3 regions of the Ventrimonas faecis genome follow, and region 1 is predicted to be linked to each of the others. Evidence: predicted binding sites of a transcription regulator. Region 1 holds the regulator's gene; each other region holds the start of a gene.

Region 1 (5,650 bases):
TATACACGGCTGCCCGTTTTTCTTCTCTATGATTATCCTATTCCGCGAAGCAGTCCATCGTTCCCACTACCTTACCATTCCGGTAGTAAACCCGGGGCACACGTTTTCCGATGTCGCAGACCATCTCATAGTGGAATCCTCCGCAAAGCTCCGCCAGACGCTCCATGGTGATTTCCTCATCCCCGTCTTTTCCGATCAGAGTCACCGGTGTATCCACATCAACACCCGGGATATCGGTTACATCTACCATAAACTGGTCCATGCAGACACGGCCAAGGATTGGCGCGCGCTTTCCACAGATCAGCACATATCCGCGGTTGGATAAGCTCCTCGGATAACCGTCTCCATATCCCACCGGCACGGTAGCTACACGCATGGTGCGCTCCGTCACATAAGTGCCGCCGTAGCTGATCTCCTCGCCCGGCCCGATCTCCTTCACATAGGTAACAAAGGATTTCAGTCCCAGAGCCGGTTTTAACGGTACCCTATCCTTCTGCACCTCATCCGACGGATACATGCCGTAAATGGTGATGCCGGCCCGGACATAATTTAAGTTTGCCTCCGGCAGGTCAATGATACCCGCGCTGTTGGAGCAGTGCTTCATGGGAATCTCAATCCCACGCGCTTTCAAAAGCTCCACAAAATGCAGGTAACGGCCAAGCTGGGTCATGGCAGAATTTTTTTCCGTCTCATCGGCTCTGGAAAAATGGGTAAACAGCCCCTCGATTTCTATGCCCGGAAGCTTTCCGATGGCTGCTGCCAGGTCTGCTCCCGCTTCATCAGCCTCCATGCCAATGCGGCGCATGCCGGTATCCAGAGCCAGATGGATCTTCGCGGTTTTCTTCAGTCTCACAGCCATGTCTGACAGCGGTTTTGCCTGTTCCATCGTAAAGATGGCCGGGCGGATTTCCTCCTCAATGAGCTCCTGATAGCGGGATGGATGGGTCACGCCCAGGATCAGGATCATCTTTCTGATGTCATTGCGGCGCAGCAGCATGGCTTCATCTGCCGTTGCTACCGCATAACCATCCACGTAATCCTCAATGGCCTCTGCTACCGGAACGGAACCGTGTCCGTAAGCATCGGCCTTAATCACGCCGATCATTCCTGTTTTCTGGTCAATATTTCTGCGCATGGACTCCATGTTAAAGGCGATGGCGTCCAGATCCACCGGTGCGTAAACCCGTGTATACTGCATGTGATTCATATTTTTACTCTGTTCCTCGTTTCTGTCTTTTTTACCGTTTTTATATTTCTTTTAAAATGCTGTCTGCCACATCTGTGGCCAGCACGCTGTTCTCTCCATACGCTGCTGCCGCATACTGTCCGGCGTGGCCATGTACATACACACCGAAGGCCGCTGCCTCTGTGCATTCCATACCGCGGGCTAAAAGCCCGGCGATCACGCCGGTGAGCACATCCCCGGAACCGCCCTTTGCCATGGCGCTGCAGCCGCTCCGGTTGATCCAGGCAGCACCGTCCTTATCTGTCACTACCGTGACTGCGTCCTTCAGCACGCAGACGGTTCCATAGCGGGCGCTGTAGGCCCTTGCCTCTCCCAGCGGATCCTTCTTCAGATCCGCGATGGGGACCGAAGTCAGGCGGCTCATCTCGCCCATATGCGGCGTAATGATGATGTTCTCTGTAAAATACCGGGTCAGATACGGGTGGGCCGCCACGCAGTTTAAGCCGTCCGCGTCCAGCACAACCGGAACGTACGCGTCCGACAGTACAGTCTCCAGCAGATATTCCGTATAGGGTTCCTGCCCCAGTCCCGGTCCGGTCACGATCACATCAGCCCAGGCGCATTCCTGCTCCAGGATGTTCTGCATGGCTTCCTCGTCTTCCGGGTCATAGCAGCTAACAATGGCCTCAGGAAGCTGGGTCTGCAGAACCTGCCGGTTTTCCTGTACCGTCAGGATCTTTACCAGCCCGGCCCCGGTGCGGTAGGCACCAAGAGCGGAAAAATAAGCCGCTCCGCTCATGCCGCGGCTGCCCGCGATAACCAGCACCTTTCCAAACGTGCCTTTATTGCCATCCGGACGGCGCCTTGGAAGCCAGGTCAGATCCCCAGGCGTGATCACCTTTGCGTCCCAGCCGCTCTTAAGCAGACTGGCCTCAGGAAATCCGATATCGGCCACCACAAGTTTTCCCGCATACTGTCTGCCCGGATCAAGAAGCAGTCCGGTCTTTGCGTAACCAAACGTCACCGTAACATCGGCCTCCAGGGCAATCCCCATGACCTCGCCGGTGGTGCCGTGAATGCCGGATGGTGTGTCCACCGCAATGATTCCGGCCCCATACTGTTCCCGCATGGACTCAAGCATTTCCAGTACTTTCCGGTATTCACCGCCGATTTCCCGGCCAAGGCCGATGCCAAACACCGCATCCAGTATGATGTCACACGGCGCTTCTTTGTATTCTGACACCCTGCTCTGCGCAAGATTCAGATTTGCCGCAATCCGTTTCTGCGCCTTCATCTCTTCCGAATCATGTTCCGGATTGCCGGCAAACAAAAGGACGGTCTCATATCCACGTCCCTGCAGGATACGTCCCGCGGCAACACCATCTGCCCCGTTGTTTCCGGTACCACACACAGCCAGGATCCGGGCCTTCTTTCCAAGATTCCGTTCTGCGGCCATATGCTCTGCGGCTTCTGCCACGGCGAGTGCTGCCCGTTCCATAAGTACCATGGACGGAATGCCGATCCCGTGTATGGTGTTCTGATCGATTGCTTTCATCTGCTGCGCCGTTACAGCGTAATCCATGTTCTGTCTCCTCTCTGAGCCCGCACGCTCTCCTGTAAAGGGTGGATCGAAACTCAAAAAACCGGCAGGCAGGAGAACTTATATTGTCCCCGCCTGTCGGCTTTTACCCCTGTTACACTCTGCCTCTAGGATTCCCCGCGAGCCTTCCTTTCCTCTTCCTTTTTCCGGTCCTGCATGCTGCAGACACGGTAGGACAGACGCATCAGACTCTCGGAAAGATGTACATTCTCAACTACAACATCATCTGGTACATTCAGGTCCACATGGGCAAAATTCCAGATTGCCTTGATTCCGGCATTCACCAGACGGTCTGCGATCTCCGGAGCCTTGGTCTTCGGAATGGTGAGCGCTGCCATCTGAACGTCATTGTCCTTGATGAACTGCTCCAGGTCGTCAACGCCCCGGATTTCAATACCGCGGACTACCAGGCCGATGAGTCTCGGGTTGATATCGAACATACCTTTGATGATGAAGCCGCGCTTTTCAAAATTCGCGTAATTCGCAATGGCCTGTCCCAGGTTTCCGGCACCGATGATGATCAGGTTATGCTGACGATCGATTCCAAGGATCTTGCCAATCTCTGTATACAGGTATTTTACGTTATAGCCATAGCCCTGCTGGCCGAATCCTCCGAAATTATTTAAATCCTGACGAATCTGGGAAGCAGTCACCTTCATCCGGGTACTCAGTTCATTGGATGAGATACGCTCTACACCTGATTCCAAAAGCTCTCCGAGATAACGGTAATACCGCGGAAGCCTTGTAATAACTGCTTTGGATATCTCTCTGTTTTCCATGCTGCACATCTCCTATACGTAAACTATTGTAGTCTATTATAACCGCTTGCGAAATCTATGTCAATGTTCAAACAATTCCTGAACAAAAAACACACAGAAAGCTCTTTACAAGTGCCAAATTCCTATATTATACTTGATAAGTCTTATAGTAGAAAACGTAACGAAATGGAGTTATCTATGATTTTATCATGCAATCACATAAACAAAGCCTTCGGCACGGATGAGATTCTGTCCGAAGTATCCTTTCATATAGAAGATCAGGAAAAGGCTGCCATCGTCGGCATCAACGGAGCCGGCAAGTCCACCCTGTTAAAGATCATTGTAGGAGAGCTTTCCGCAGACTCCGGCGAAGTCGTTCTCGCAAAGGGGAAAACCCTCGGCTACCTGGCACAGCACCAGGACCTGGACAGCAGCCGCACCATCTACGAGGAATTAAAAGAAGTCAAGCAGCCCATCATCGATATGGAACAGCAGATCCGCGAACTGGAGGTAAACATGCAGAACGCCTCCGGAGAAGATCTGGAGCAGATGCTTTCCACCTACAGCCGCTTAAGCCACACCTTTGAGCTGGAGAACGGCTACGCCTGGAAAAGCGAACTGACCGGTGTGTTAAAGGGCCTTGGCTTTACCGAGGACGAATTTGACAAAACCGTCTCCACCCTCTCCGGCGGCCAGAAAACCCGCGTATCCTTAGGTAAGCTTCTGCTCTCCCGCCCGGACATCATTCTCCTGGATGAGCCGACCAACCATCTGGACATGGAATCCATTGCCTGGCTGGAAACCTACCTGTTAAACTACAACGGAGCCGTCATCATCGTGGCCCACGACCGGTACTTCTTAAACCGCGTGGTCACCAAGGTGGTGGAGCTGGAGCAGGGCCACGCCTCCGTTTACCTCGGCAACTACACGGCCTACAGCGAGAAAAAAGCCATGATCCGCGCTGCCCAGATGAAGGCCTGGCTAAACCAGCAGCAGGAAATCAAACATCAGGAGGAGGTCATCACCAAGTTAAAATCCTTCAACCGGGAGAAATCCATCAAGCGGGCGGAAAGCCGTGAGAAAATGCTCTCCAAGATCCAGGTGCTGGACAAGCCCGCAGAGATCCAGGACGAGATGCGCATCAGCCTGGAGCCAAACATCGTGAGCGGGAACGACGTGCTTACCATCCGGGACTTAAGCAAATCCTTTGGCAGCACGCACCTGTTCTCCCATGTGGACATGGAAGTCAAACGCGGCGAGCGGGTAGCCATCATCGGCAACAACGGAACCGGAAAAACCACCATCTTAAAGATCATCAACGGCATGCTTCCGGCAGACTCCGGCACCATCACCTTAGGCTCCAAGGTCCACATTGGCTACTACGATCAGGAGCACCATGTCCTTCACATGGAAAAGACGGTGTTTGAGGAGGTGCAGGACGCTTACCCGAACCTGACCAACACCCAGGTCCGCAACATTCTGGCTGCCTTCCTCTTCACCGGGGACGATGTCTTCAAGCGTATTTCCGATTTAAGCGGTGGCGAGCGGGGCCGTGTTTCCCTGGCCAAGCTTATGCTCTCCGAAGCCAACTTCCTGATCCTCGATGAGCCGACCAACCATCTGGACATCACCTCCAAGGAGATTCTGGAGAACGCGTTAAAGAACTACACCGGAACTGTGCTCTACGTCTCCCATGACCGTTACTTCATCAACCAGACCGCCACCCGCATTCTGGAGCTGACCGGGCAGACCTTCTTAAATTACATCGGAAACTATGACTACTATCTGGAAAAGAAGGACCTCATGAAGGAGCTCTATGTAGATTCCGAGCATACCGAGCGTGACCGCGCCATCGGCACTGCGGCAGCCAACGGCAGTCTAAAGGCCACCGGTGTTCCGGGTATGGCAAAATCCGTGGCTGAAACCGAGGTCAAGCTGGACTGGAAAGCCCAGAAGGAAGAACAGGCCCGCATCCGCAAACGCCAGAATGACTTAAAAAAAGTCGAGGACGAGATCCATAAGCTGGAGACCCGCGACGGCGAAATCGACGAACTTCTCTCCCAGGAAGAAATCTACACCGATGTTGCCCGTCTTGTGGAACTGAAT
Region 2 (5,650 bases), on a different contig from region 1:
CTTCTTCCAGAGTGTAGGTAATCTCCGGGCCATTGTCACGGCTTACCGCGAACATTTCTTTGGAAAGGTCCAGATTGCCGTCAGTCTCAAAGACATCCCGGTAGGCAACATATTTGAACACATGGTCCAGATCCTCCTGAAACTGCTGGCGGAAGGCTGCGGAATCATCGTATTTGCGGTCCAGGATCCAGGAAATGCCGGAGCCGACATTGGTATTTAAATACATGACGCTGATGGAAAGCACCGTCATAAGCACAAACAGGATATGCAGGAACACGGCAATGTTCTTTTTGATCCGCATGGAATAATCTTTCAGTCTCATGGGCGGCTCCTACTGTTTCTCAATCTTGTAACCGACACCCCAGACTACTTTTAAGTAGCGCGGCTCCCGCGGGTTGATCTCAATTTTTTCACGGATGTGGCGGATATGTACGGCCACCGTATTGTCGGCGCCGATGGCTTCCTCATTCCAGATCTGTTTGTAGATTTCATCGATGGAGAAAACCTTGCCGGCGTTTTTGGTCAGAAGAAGCAGGATGTTGTATTCAATAGGAGTCAGCTTGATGGGTTCGTCATCTACAAATACTTCCTTGGTGTCGTCATTGATGGTGAGACCGCCGCATTTGTATACATTTTCGTTGCTGCCCTGGCTCATGTTGCCCAGCTGGGTGTAGCGGCGCAGCTGGGATTTGACCCGGGCCACCAGCTCCAGTGGGTTAAATGGCTTGGAAAGGTAATCATCCGCGCCAATGTTTAAGCCCAGGATCTTGTCGGAATCTTCGGATTTGGCGGAGAGGATAATGATCGGGATGCTGCTGGTCTCGCGCACCTTTAAGGTGGTGCGGATGCCGTCAAGCCCCGGCATCATGACATCGATGATCATGAGATCCGCATGTTCCGTTTCCAGAATTTTTAAGGCATCGTAACCGTCATAGGCCTTTAAGATGTGAAAGCCCTCTCCGGTTAAGTAAATATCTATCGCATCGACGATCTCTTTGTCGTCGTCACACACTAAAATAGTCTGCATGATTGTCCTCCTTTGGCAGGTATGCTATGGTATGGTAGCTGCGTGCTGCTTCCGCGTTTCGTCACAGAAGCGGTACGTCTTTTAGTATATATCAAAAAGGGCCTTACCGCAATCGGCAAGACCCTCTTCTTTTTGGTTCCTGTTCACACACAGTGCAGACAGGAACCGTTTGACCTACTGATAATCACATACATTCAGCCAGCTCTGAAGCAGTTCTTTTTCTTCCGGACGTTTCTTCGTGAGCTGTGCCGCAGCTACCAGAGGCAGCCACTGCTGTACATAGCGTTTGGCGGTACCGGTCTTTTCGCAGAACAGATCCATGTATTTTTCTGCCGCTGCCTGATCGGTCAGGCAGAACAGAAGATACGTTCTGGCCACGTCTGCGCTGGCGTTACCCTGGGTTGCGTGAACCCAGTCAACCACATACATGGTGCCGTCTTCCTTCACGATGATGTTGTCCGGCTGGAAATCTCCGTGACACAGCTTGATGTGCTTTGGAGTGCTGTCAAGGCGGGTAAGAAGATCGTAACGGTTGACAGGATCTAATTCTTCCATCTCAGAGATCTGCCGCGCCATTTTGTCTTTTAACTTGTTCAGTAATGGACAGGTCTTGGAATGAATCATCAGCTGCAGTTCAACCATCTGATTCAGATATTCGTCGCGCTTATCCGGTTTTTCCTTCATAAGCTCTGTGAGTGTCTTACCTTCGATGTAGTCCCGGGTGATGGACCAGCAGCCGTCTTCTTCGACAGAGACTGCCTGGATAGACGGAATGTTGATGCCGCCAATGGCCTCAACTCGTGCGCTGATCAAAGCTTCATTTAAAACCTCTGCTTTCGGGAAGCCCTTGCAGAAAACTTTTACCGCTTTATCGCCATCGCGATAGACACTTTTGGTCGCGTTTTTGGAAATTAACTCTCTTGCCATACGAAACTCTCCTTCCTTATATTATGTTGCTGATGCTTACCGTCAGTTTTAATAACCGGATCATCAGGTAGGTCGTTTCCTATTTTACTACGAAATGGAAAGAATGTCATCCACTTTTTGATAATTTTTTAACGAAATACAAGACCTGTTTTTGCCATTTTCAAACAGGATGTGTTCCTGCTTATTATGAGAAGCGGAGAATTGCGGTTCCATATGCCGGCAGCGGCAGGGATATGGAATACGGCTGGCCGTCGCATTCGGATTTGACTGCTTTTAAGACAGGAGCCTTCTCGCCGGTTTTGTAAGCGCCGTGTTCATTGTCCAGAATCAGCGTGTAATTGCCGCGTTTCGGTACGCCGACCCGGTAATCCGGCCGTGCCACCGGAGTGAAGTTGCACACGAACAGCAGGCTCTTTTTGTGATTCTTTGCGTAGCGCACGAAACTGTAGATGCTGCGGTCGCCATCGTTGGCATTGATCCAGGAAAAGCCGTCCCAGTCATCATCGGACTCGTAGAGCGCCGGGTGTTTCTGATAAATATGTAACAGGTCGCGCACATAGTTCTGGAGATCCTTGTGCAGGTCTTCCTCTGTCAGATGCCAGTCCAGACTGACTTTTTCATCCCACTCATGAAGCTGACCGAAATCCTGGCCCATGAATAAAAGCTTCTTGCCCGGATGTCCCAGCATGAAGGTATAACCGGCCTTCAGGTTTGCAAATTTATCTCCGAAGAGGCCCGGCATCTTGTTGATCATGGAGCACTTTAAGTGAACGACCTCATCGTGGGAGAGTACCAGGATGAAGTTTTCACTGTTAAAGTAGGTGAGGCCAAAGGTCATCTTGTGGTGGTTGAATTTGCGGAAGTACGGATCTAATTTCATGTACTCCAGGAAATCGTGCATCCAGCCCATATTCCACTTGAAGGTGAAGCCCAGTCCGCCTTCTTTTGGATCGTGGGTGACGAGCGGCCATGCAGTGGATTCCTCGGCAATGACCATGGCGCCGTGTCCGCGCTGTGCCACAACGCTGTTTAAGTGACGGAAGAATTCGATGGCTTCCAGGTTCTGGTTGCCGCCGTAGCGGTTCGGGACCCATTCACCGTCCTTGCGTCCGTAGTCCAGATACAGCATGGAAGCCACGGCATCGACGCGCAGTCCGTCTACGTGGAACTGCTCGATCCAGTAGAGAGCGTTGGCAATGAGGAAGTTAGAGACCTCATGTTTCTCATAATCAAAAACCTTGGTACCCCAGTCCGGATGTTCGCCCTTGCGCGGGTCTGCGTACTCGAAGAGGGCCTGTCCGTCAAAATCCGCAAGGCCGTGGGCATCCCGCGGAAAATGGGCCGGAACCCAGTCCAGGATGACGCCGATACCTTTTTTGTGCATGTAGTTTACAAAGTATTTGAATTCCTCCGGGGTGCCGTAGCGGGAGGTGGGAGCGTAGTAGCCGGTTACCTGATAACCCCAGGAGCCATCGTAGGGATGCTCCGCGATGCCCATCAGCTCTACATGGGTGTAGCCCATTTCTTTCACGTAAGCAGCCAGCTCAGCGGCCGCTTCCTTATAGGTATAGTAACCGTCTTTCTCCGGGCGGTTTTTCTTTTTCCAGGAGCCTAAGTGCACCTCGTAGATACTCATGGCCGCTTCTCGTGGGTTGGTGGCCTCACGCTTCTGAACCCAGATGCTGTCACTCCAGCGGAACGAGTCGTTGAAGGCGGTAATGGAGGCAGTTCCCGGACGGTACTCGGCGTACTGGGCAAAGGGGTCTGCCTTGAAGATTACCTTGCCGGTCTGGGTGGTGATGGCGAATTTATACAGCTCACCCGGCTTGATGCCCGGAACGAAGCGCTCGTAAATGCCGGAGGTCTCTAACACCTGCATGGGGCATGCATCCGGATCCCAGTTATTGAAGTCGCCAACTACACTGACGGATGCGGCATGGGGAGCCCATACAGCGAAATAATAGCCGGTTTTGCCATCGAAAGTTTTCGGGTGGGCACCAAGTTTGTTGTAGATCTCATAGTGGGTGCCCTCTCCGAACAGGTAACGGTCACCGGCGGTGATAAAGCCGGTCTCGGTCTGCTTTTTCTTATCTCTGACTGCCATAAGGTCAATCCTCCCTGATCTTTAAGACAACACTGCTGTTGCCCGGTAATGTAAGGTTTAATTTTCCGTTCTCAACTGGAATGATGGAACCATCCATCAGATTTTCTGCCTGGGACGCGCGCAGCGGGACCGGAATGGAAAGGAAGCTTTCCTGGTCGTCACTGTTGGCTGCGGTAATGCAGACACTTTCCTGTGCGTGTCTGGCGAAAGCATACTGCCGGTTGGTGAGCAGAAGCTCCTGATAACGCCCACCGTGGAATTCCGGCTGCTCCGTATGAATACGGGCAAGCTTTGCAATCAAATCTGTAAGATCACTGTGTTTTGCCTCGCCCTCTTCCAGGGTAATGCAGGGCCGCAGGGCTGCATCGCTTTCGCGGGTGCGGGTGCCTTCCAGCGCCCATTCGCCTCCGTAATAAATAGAAGGAATGCCGGGAAGGGTAAAGAGCAGTGTCCATGCCAGAGGCAGATGCGCTTTTTTATTCAGTTTGCTGGCAATACGGTTTTCATCGTGATTGTCCAGAAACGTGTAGAGCTTTGTGCCGATGGCTTCCAGTCTCCGTACATTGTGGGCAATCTCAAAGAAGTTATGGTCATTGAGCCCGGAATAGAGGCTCTTATGTAATTCGTAGTTGGTGACGGAATGGAGCATGCCATCGTTCACCCAGCGGTCATATTCGCCGTGGATAACTTCGCCCATGAGCCAGAAATCCGGTTTCATGGAAGCGGTCTGGGCGCGCATCTCCTGCATGAAGCCGAAGTCCATGACGTTGGCACAGTCTAAGCGGATGCCGTCAATGTCAAATTCAGAGATCCAGAAGCGGATGACATCAAACAGATACTGCTTTACTTCCGGATTCTGTAAATTCAGGCAGGGCAGCTCGAAATGCCCCTGCCATGCCTCGTAGCCGAAGCCATCATTGTAAGGGCTGTTCCAGCCAAAGTTTACACCCTTGTACCAGCCGCAGTAACGGGAGCCTTCGCGGTTTTTCTGAATATCCTGGAACGCGAAGAACTCGCGGCCGGTATGGTTAAATACTCCGTCTACGACTACTTTGATACCAGCTTCGTGGCAGAGCTTTGTGAAATGCCGGAAACCTTCGTTGGTGCCAAGCCGGCGGTCCACAAGCTTATAGTCTCTGGTGTCGTAGCCATGGGAGGAGGACTCAAAGAGCGGTCCGATGTACAGGGCGGTGCAGCCTAAGGCTTCCATGTGGGCAACCCATTTGTCCAGCTCCGGAAAGCGGTCGGCTGCGGCGTCTTCGGTGTTGGCGAATGGCGCCCCCAGCATACCCAGCGGGTAGATGTGATAAAATACTGCTTTTTCATACCATGATGCCATAGATATCAAGTCCTCCTGATTGCATAGTTTCGTTTTGCTAAAAATCCAGCCGTTCCAGAAGCTTGAAGCGCCGGAGCAGAAACTGATAGCGGAGCCAGACTGCGTTCAGCTCGTAGATACAGCAGTCGATCAGCGGCGGGTCTGTCACCTGGTCGAACTGGTTTAATAAGGATTCCATTTTGTGCTGTGTCTGATGGATCTCTGCTTTTAGTTTCATGTTTTCACGGGCCGCTGCCTGGCGGCAGTCGTTTCG
Region 3 (5,650 bases), on a different contig from region 1:
TCGGCGCAGTTCTTGGTACCTCTACCACTACCACCTTCGTAGAGAGTGCGTCTGGTGTAGCGGAAGGCGGAAGAACCGGTCTTACCGCAGTGGTAGCAGCAATCCTGTTCGGCCTGTCCCTGTTCCTGTCCCCGATCTTCCTGGCTATCCCGTCCTTCGCAACGGCTCCGGCTCTGATCGTGGTAGGCTTCCTGATGCTGACTTCTATCCTCAAGGTAAACTTTGAGGACTACACTGAGGCCATCCCGGCTTACGTGGCAGTCATCGCCATGCCGTTCATGTACAGCATCTCCGAAGGTATCGCCATGGGAATCATCTCCTATGTAGTGATCAACCTCGTAACCGGAAAGGCAAAAGAGAAGCACATTACGCCGCTGATGTACGTGCTGGCGGTGCTGTTTGTACTGAAGTATATTCTGCTGTAACGAATTAACAGGAAAGTATAAGAAAAGCCCTGGAGCGAAAGCTCCGGGGCTTTTGTCAGTTATAGCGGGCAGAACACTTACTTCTCATCCACCACCTGGAAAATGTAGAACTTCAGATAGTATGATGCCTGCTCGCCGCCGGTCCAGAGGATCGGGTGGTCGGCTGCCTGGGTGCGGTATTCTACCTGACGGAGGCGCTTGTGTACGTTTGCCGCAGCTTCGCGGATGGTCTTGGTGAACAGCTCCGGGTCCATGAAGTGGGAACAGGAGCAGGTGGCGAGGTAGCCGCCGTCCTTTACTAACTTCATGCCGCGCAGATTGATCTCGCGGTAGCCTTTGACTGCGTTTTTGATGGAACTGCGGGATTTGGTGAAGGCTGGCGGGTCCAGGATGACTACATCAAACTTCTCGCCCTTCTGCTCCAGATCCGGCAGCAGGTCGAATACGTCTGCACACTGGAAGGTGACGCGGTCGGAGAGACCGTTTAACTCCGCGTTTTCACGGGCCTGGGCTACGCCAAGCTCGGATGCGTCCACGCCCAGAACAGAGGCAGCTCCGGCAATTCCGGCATTCAGTGCGAAGGAACCGGTGTGAGTGAAGCAGTCCAGAACCTTCTTGCCCTTGCAGAGTCTCTGGATGGCAAGGCGGTTGTATTTCTGATCCAGGAAGAAACCGGTCTTCTGGCCGTCCTGAACATCTACCATGTAGCGGACACCGTTTTCCACGATCTCAACCTTGGTATCGAAGGGTTCACCGATGAAGCCCTTCACGCGCTCCATGCCCTCCTGCAGGCGGACCTTGGCATCGCTGCGCTCGTAAACGCCGCGGATGGAGATGCCATCCTCAGCCAGGACTTTTTTCAGCTTGTCCAGGATAACAGGTTTTAAACGGTCAATGCCCAGTGCCAGGGATTCGACTACCAGAACATCGGAAAACTTGTCGATGACGATGCCCGGAAGGAAATCTGCCTCGCCGAAGATCAGACGGCAGTTGGAGGTATCCACGGTGGCTTTGCGGTACTCCCAGGCATTGCGGACACGCATCTCGATGAACGCGTCATCTACTACGGTATCTTTTTTGCGGGTCATCATGCGGACGGTGATCTTGGAGCGGGTGTTGATGAAGCCCTGTCCCATCGGGTAGCCGTCGAAATCGGAAACGGAGACCATATCGCCGTTCTCAAACTCGCCCTCGATTTTGTCAATCTCGTTATCATAGATCCAGGCGCCGCCGGCCTTTAAGGTGCGGCCTTCGCCTTTTTTTAAAATTACATTTGCAGACATGTGTGTACTCCTTATTGTGAATAGGTTATTGGTTCGTGCATTTTTATTTCCAAAGTATTGTAACATAAGCTGCGGAGGCTTACAACCGGGAAAAGAAAAAGCAGGATGTCAATGCGATTTGGTATGTGTTTTCCGGACGTATACGAAACCGTAACCGAAATTCGGGTAATCTGCTTGCTGTGGGACTGCGGTAATGATACAATATTGTAAGGAAATGTAAGGAGAAAGATAGCAGCATGATGGAACAGAAGACGACACAGGAAAAACATGACCGTGCCAAATATAAGCTGGCGGCCTCCATCAAGGAGTGCATGAAGACAACTCCGGTGGACCGCATCACGGTGAAGGACATTGTGGAGGGCAGCGGTCTGACCCGCCAGACCTTTTACCGCAACTTCAAAGATAAATATGACCTCATCAACTGGTATTTCGACAAACTGGTGCTGCAGTCCTTTGAGCAGATTGGCATGGGGAATACGGTGGGAGAGAGTTTGACCCAGAAGTTTGAGTTCATTTTAAATGAGAAGGCGTTTTTTACCGAAGCGTTCCGGTCGGATGATTACAACTCTGTGAAGGAGCATGACTTTGAGCTGATCCTGCAGTTCTACAAAGATCTGATTGCCAGAAAGACCAGCCGCCCGCTGGAGGAAGAGATGGAGTTTCTTTTGGAGATGTACTGCCGCGGTTCCGTGTATATGACGGAGAAATGGGTGCTTGGCGGAATGAAGGATTCCCCGCGCCGCATGTCGGACAAGCTGGTGGAGGCCATGCCGCCGAAACTGGAGAAGGTATTTTCAGAGCTAGAGCTTTTATAAAAAGAAGAGATTTTCTGAAAATCCGGGGAAAGAACAAATCCACTGGAAACAGAACCGGAAAAAGGAACCAGAAATATGATACAAAATTCACAACAAAAATTGTGGGAAATCCACAAAGATGAGAAGAAAGTGACAAAAGTGATACTTTGTCACTTTCTTTTTCTCATTATACTTGTTAAAATAATATCAGTTCGGGAAAGCGAGGTCATGCAAATGACATCCCGAAGAGATTCAGCAAAACAGGAAATCAAATGAGTACAAACTCAAGGAGGATTTTTATCATGGCAAACAGAATCGTATTAAATGAAACTTCTTATCATGGCGCAGGCGCTATCAAAGAGATCGCAAATGAAGTAAAAGTCAGAGGCTTCGCAAAAGCTTTCGTATGTTCCGACCCGGATCTGATCAAATTTGGCGTAACCAAGAAAGTAACCGATGTCCTGGACGAGGCTGGTCTTGCTTATGAGATCTACTCCAACATCAAACCGAACCCGACCATCGAGAATGTACAGACCGGTGTTGCAGCATTCAAAGCATCCGGCGCTGATTATCTGATCGCCATCGGCGGCGGCTCCTCCATGGATACCGCAAAAGCCATCGGCATCATCATCAACAACCCGGAGTTCGAGGATGTAAGAAGCCTTGAGGGCGTAGCTCCGACCAAGAAACCGTGCGTACCGATCATCGCAGTTCCGACCACCGCAGGTACCGCAGCAGAGGTTACCATCAACTACGTTATCACCGATGTTGAGAAAAAACGTAAATTCGTATGTGTAGATACCCACGACATCCCGGTTGTCGCAGTCATTGACCCGGATATGATGTCCAGCATGCCGAAGGGCCTGACCGCTTCTACCGGTATGGACGCTCTGACCCACGCCATCGAGGGCTACATCACCAAGGGCGCTTGGGAGATGACCGATATGTTCCATTTAAAAGCAATCGAGATCATTTCCAATTCCTTACGCGGTGCTGTTGAGAACACCCCGGAGGGCAGAGAGGGCATGGCACTTGGCCAGTACGTAGCAGGCATGGGCTTCTCCAACGTAGGACTTGGTATTGTTCATTCCATGGCACACTCCCTGGGCGCTGTATATGATACCCCGCACGGCGTAGCAAACGCAATCCTTCTTCCGACCGTTATGGAGTACAATGCTCCGTGCACCGGCGACAAGTATAAATACATCGCAAAGGCTATGGGCGTTGAGGGTGTAGAGAACATGAGCCAGGAAGAGTACCGCAAAGCTGCTGTAGACGCAGTGAAGAAGCTGTCCGCAGATGTAGGAATCCCGGCTGACTTAAAGGCTATCGTCAAAGAAGAGGATCTGGATTTCCTGTCCGAGTCCGCATACGCAGACGCATGCCGCCCGGGCAACCCGAGAGATACTTCCGTAGAGGAGATCAAGGAGCTGTACAAGTCCTTAATGTAATTTAAAAATATCATGAAATAAAAATAAGGCCAGTGAAAAGCCGCTTTAGAAATGCTTTTCACTGGCCTTTTCCGTTATGTAACAGGTTCTTCTCCGGCCCGGTATGCGGCCGGTGTCTGTCCGGTATATTTCTTAAACAACACATAATAATATTTCACATTGGCAAATCCCACATTCCGCGCGATGGCGTCCACCGGATCCTGGCTTTCCCGCAGGAGCTGTTTGCTTTCCTCCAGACGGCAGGAATTGATGCAGTCGTTGATGGAGTGGCCGTAGGCGCTGCGGAACATGCGTCCCAGGTAGGCATTGTTTAACTGCAGTCGGTCGGCAATGCTCTGGGCGTTCAATTCCGGGTCGTGGTATTCCTGTTCTACAATTTCCTTTACCTTCTGCGCCAGGTTGGAATATTTCTGTGCTTTTTTCTCACTGTAGTTGTCGCAGATCACGGCAAATGCTTTCCCGAAAATCTCATCAATCTCCGCAAAATCCCCAATCTGTTCCACATGCTCCGGCAGCAGGCGTTCCCCGTCAATCAGCAGGTTGGAATGCAGGTCTTTTAAAATCCGGCAAATGGTGTCTTCTGTACGGTTTAAGATGTACTGGAACGGATCGTAGCGGTAGGTATAGAGCTGGCTGCGGATCTCCTGCCATTTGGCAAGGCTGGATTCCAGTTTGCCGGACTTTAGGCGGGCGGTCAGTTCGGTGAAATCTTTTGTGGATATGGTGTGTTCCGCTGTTTTCTGCTCCAGCTCTGTTTCCGGAATGATCTGCCGGGACGGATCCAGTATCAGGGCCAGACAGTGCAGCTCCCGCAGACTGGAAAAATGCAGGGTCAGTTCCTGAAAATCCGAGAACAAAGTGCTCACAAAGACGCGGCACTGCAGCGTTTTTGCGAGAGTTTCAGAAAACTCGGTCAGGGCAGCAGAGGAGGCGTAGCTTCCAATGCAGGCGTAAATGTTGTCGGACTTGGTGATCACAATTTCCGGGTGCAGATGCAGCCCGGCCCGGTAAATGTCGCTGCGGTGATGGGCCTGGACCAGCATGAGGCCATAGGGCGGAGCGGCAGTTTTAAAGAGGCGCGCCGCGTCTGCCGGTCGTTTTTTCAACAGCATATCGTAGAGCACCTGTTCCAGACTGGTGCGTTCCGATTTAGAAACCACGTTTTCCAGCTGCTTCTTTAATGGAAGAACTTCCTCTGGCACAGCTGTTTTTTTCGTGTTTTCTGCTTCTGGTTCTCCCGTCAGGCAGGAGTCAATCTGGCGGATGGCATCCTTCATGCGGAGCATGGGGAAGAAGCTGTAAAACAGAAGCGCCAGCAGCAGGGCCGCAAACAGAAAACTCAGGCCAATGATGATGCGGGTCGTGATCTGCCGGAAATGATAAAACCGCGGAACCAGATCCCGGATGGAGGTAATCCGCAAGTAAATGTGCCGTGTACTCGGTGATTCGTAATACAGGCAGATTTCATTGCGGTTTTTGCCGAGAATGTAGCCGGAAGGTGGATTTTCCGTGTCCTCATGGATCTGTTCATAGTAAGGACGGCTGGAACTGCACAGGGATTCATCGGCATAGAGCAGAGGATTGCCCGCAAAATCCAGCACAATAAAATCCGAAGACGGATTGGCCAGCAGCAGGAAATTCTGATACCAGTCATCGTGGATGGTAACCACCAGGGCATTGGGCTTTGGCGTGCGGTC

Evidence for each region. Region 1 encodes Rex, which represses fermentation and respiration genes when NADH is low (regulators of the CRP and FNR family bind a similar motif). Its sites were predicted from a motif close to ATTGTTAANTANTTAACAAT; they were not measured.
Region 2: a site for Rex is predicted at 2,071-2,090, ahead of WMO41_RS12800 (phosphotransferase family protein). Genes of this name have one in related genera too.
Region 3: a site for Rex is predicted at 2,695-2,714, ahead of fucO (lactaldehyde reductase). Genes of this name have one in related genera too.

What each region holds. Positions count from the first base shown of each region.
Region 1 is NZ_JBBMFJ010000003.1:169,103-174,752, reverse strand. It holds gene alr (alanine racemase) at 38-1,198, opposite strand; gene WMO41_RS02990 (NAD(P)H-hydrate dehydratase) at 1,248-2,768, opposite strand; gene WMO41_RS02985 (redox-sensing transcriptional repressor Rex) at 2,894-3,565, opposite strand; gene abc-f (ribosomal protection-like ABC-F family protein) at 3,743-5,650, shown strand, end outside.
Region 2 is NZ_JBBMFJ010000029.1:45,444-51,093, forward strand. It holds gene WMO41_RS12790 (sensor histidine kinase) at 1-322, opposite strand, end outside; gene WMO41_RS12795 (response regulator transcription factor) at 332-1,027, opposite strand; gene WMO41_RS12800 (phosphotransferase family protein) at 1,202-1,954, opposite strand; gene glgB (1,4-alpha-glucan branching protein GlgB) at 2,139-4,058, opposite strand; gene WMO41_RS12810 (alpha-amylase family glycosyl hydrolase) at 4,063-5,397, opposite strand; gene WMO41_RS12815 (DUF2508 family protein) at 5,435-5,650, opposite strand, start outside.
Region 3 is NZ_JBBMFJ010000015.1:63,435-69,084, reverse strand. It holds gene WMO41_RS08540 (NCS2 family permease) at 1-425, shown strand, start outside; gene WMO41_RS08535 (class I SAM-dependent rRNA methyltransferase) at 503-1,708, opposite strand; gene WMO41_RS08530 (TetR/AcrR family transcriptional regulator C-terminal domain-containing protein) at 1,948-2,523, shown strand; gene fucO (lactaldehyde reductase) at 2,805-3,953, shown strand; gene WMO41_RS08520 (helix-turn-helix transcriptional regulator) at 4,028-5,650, opposite strand, start outside.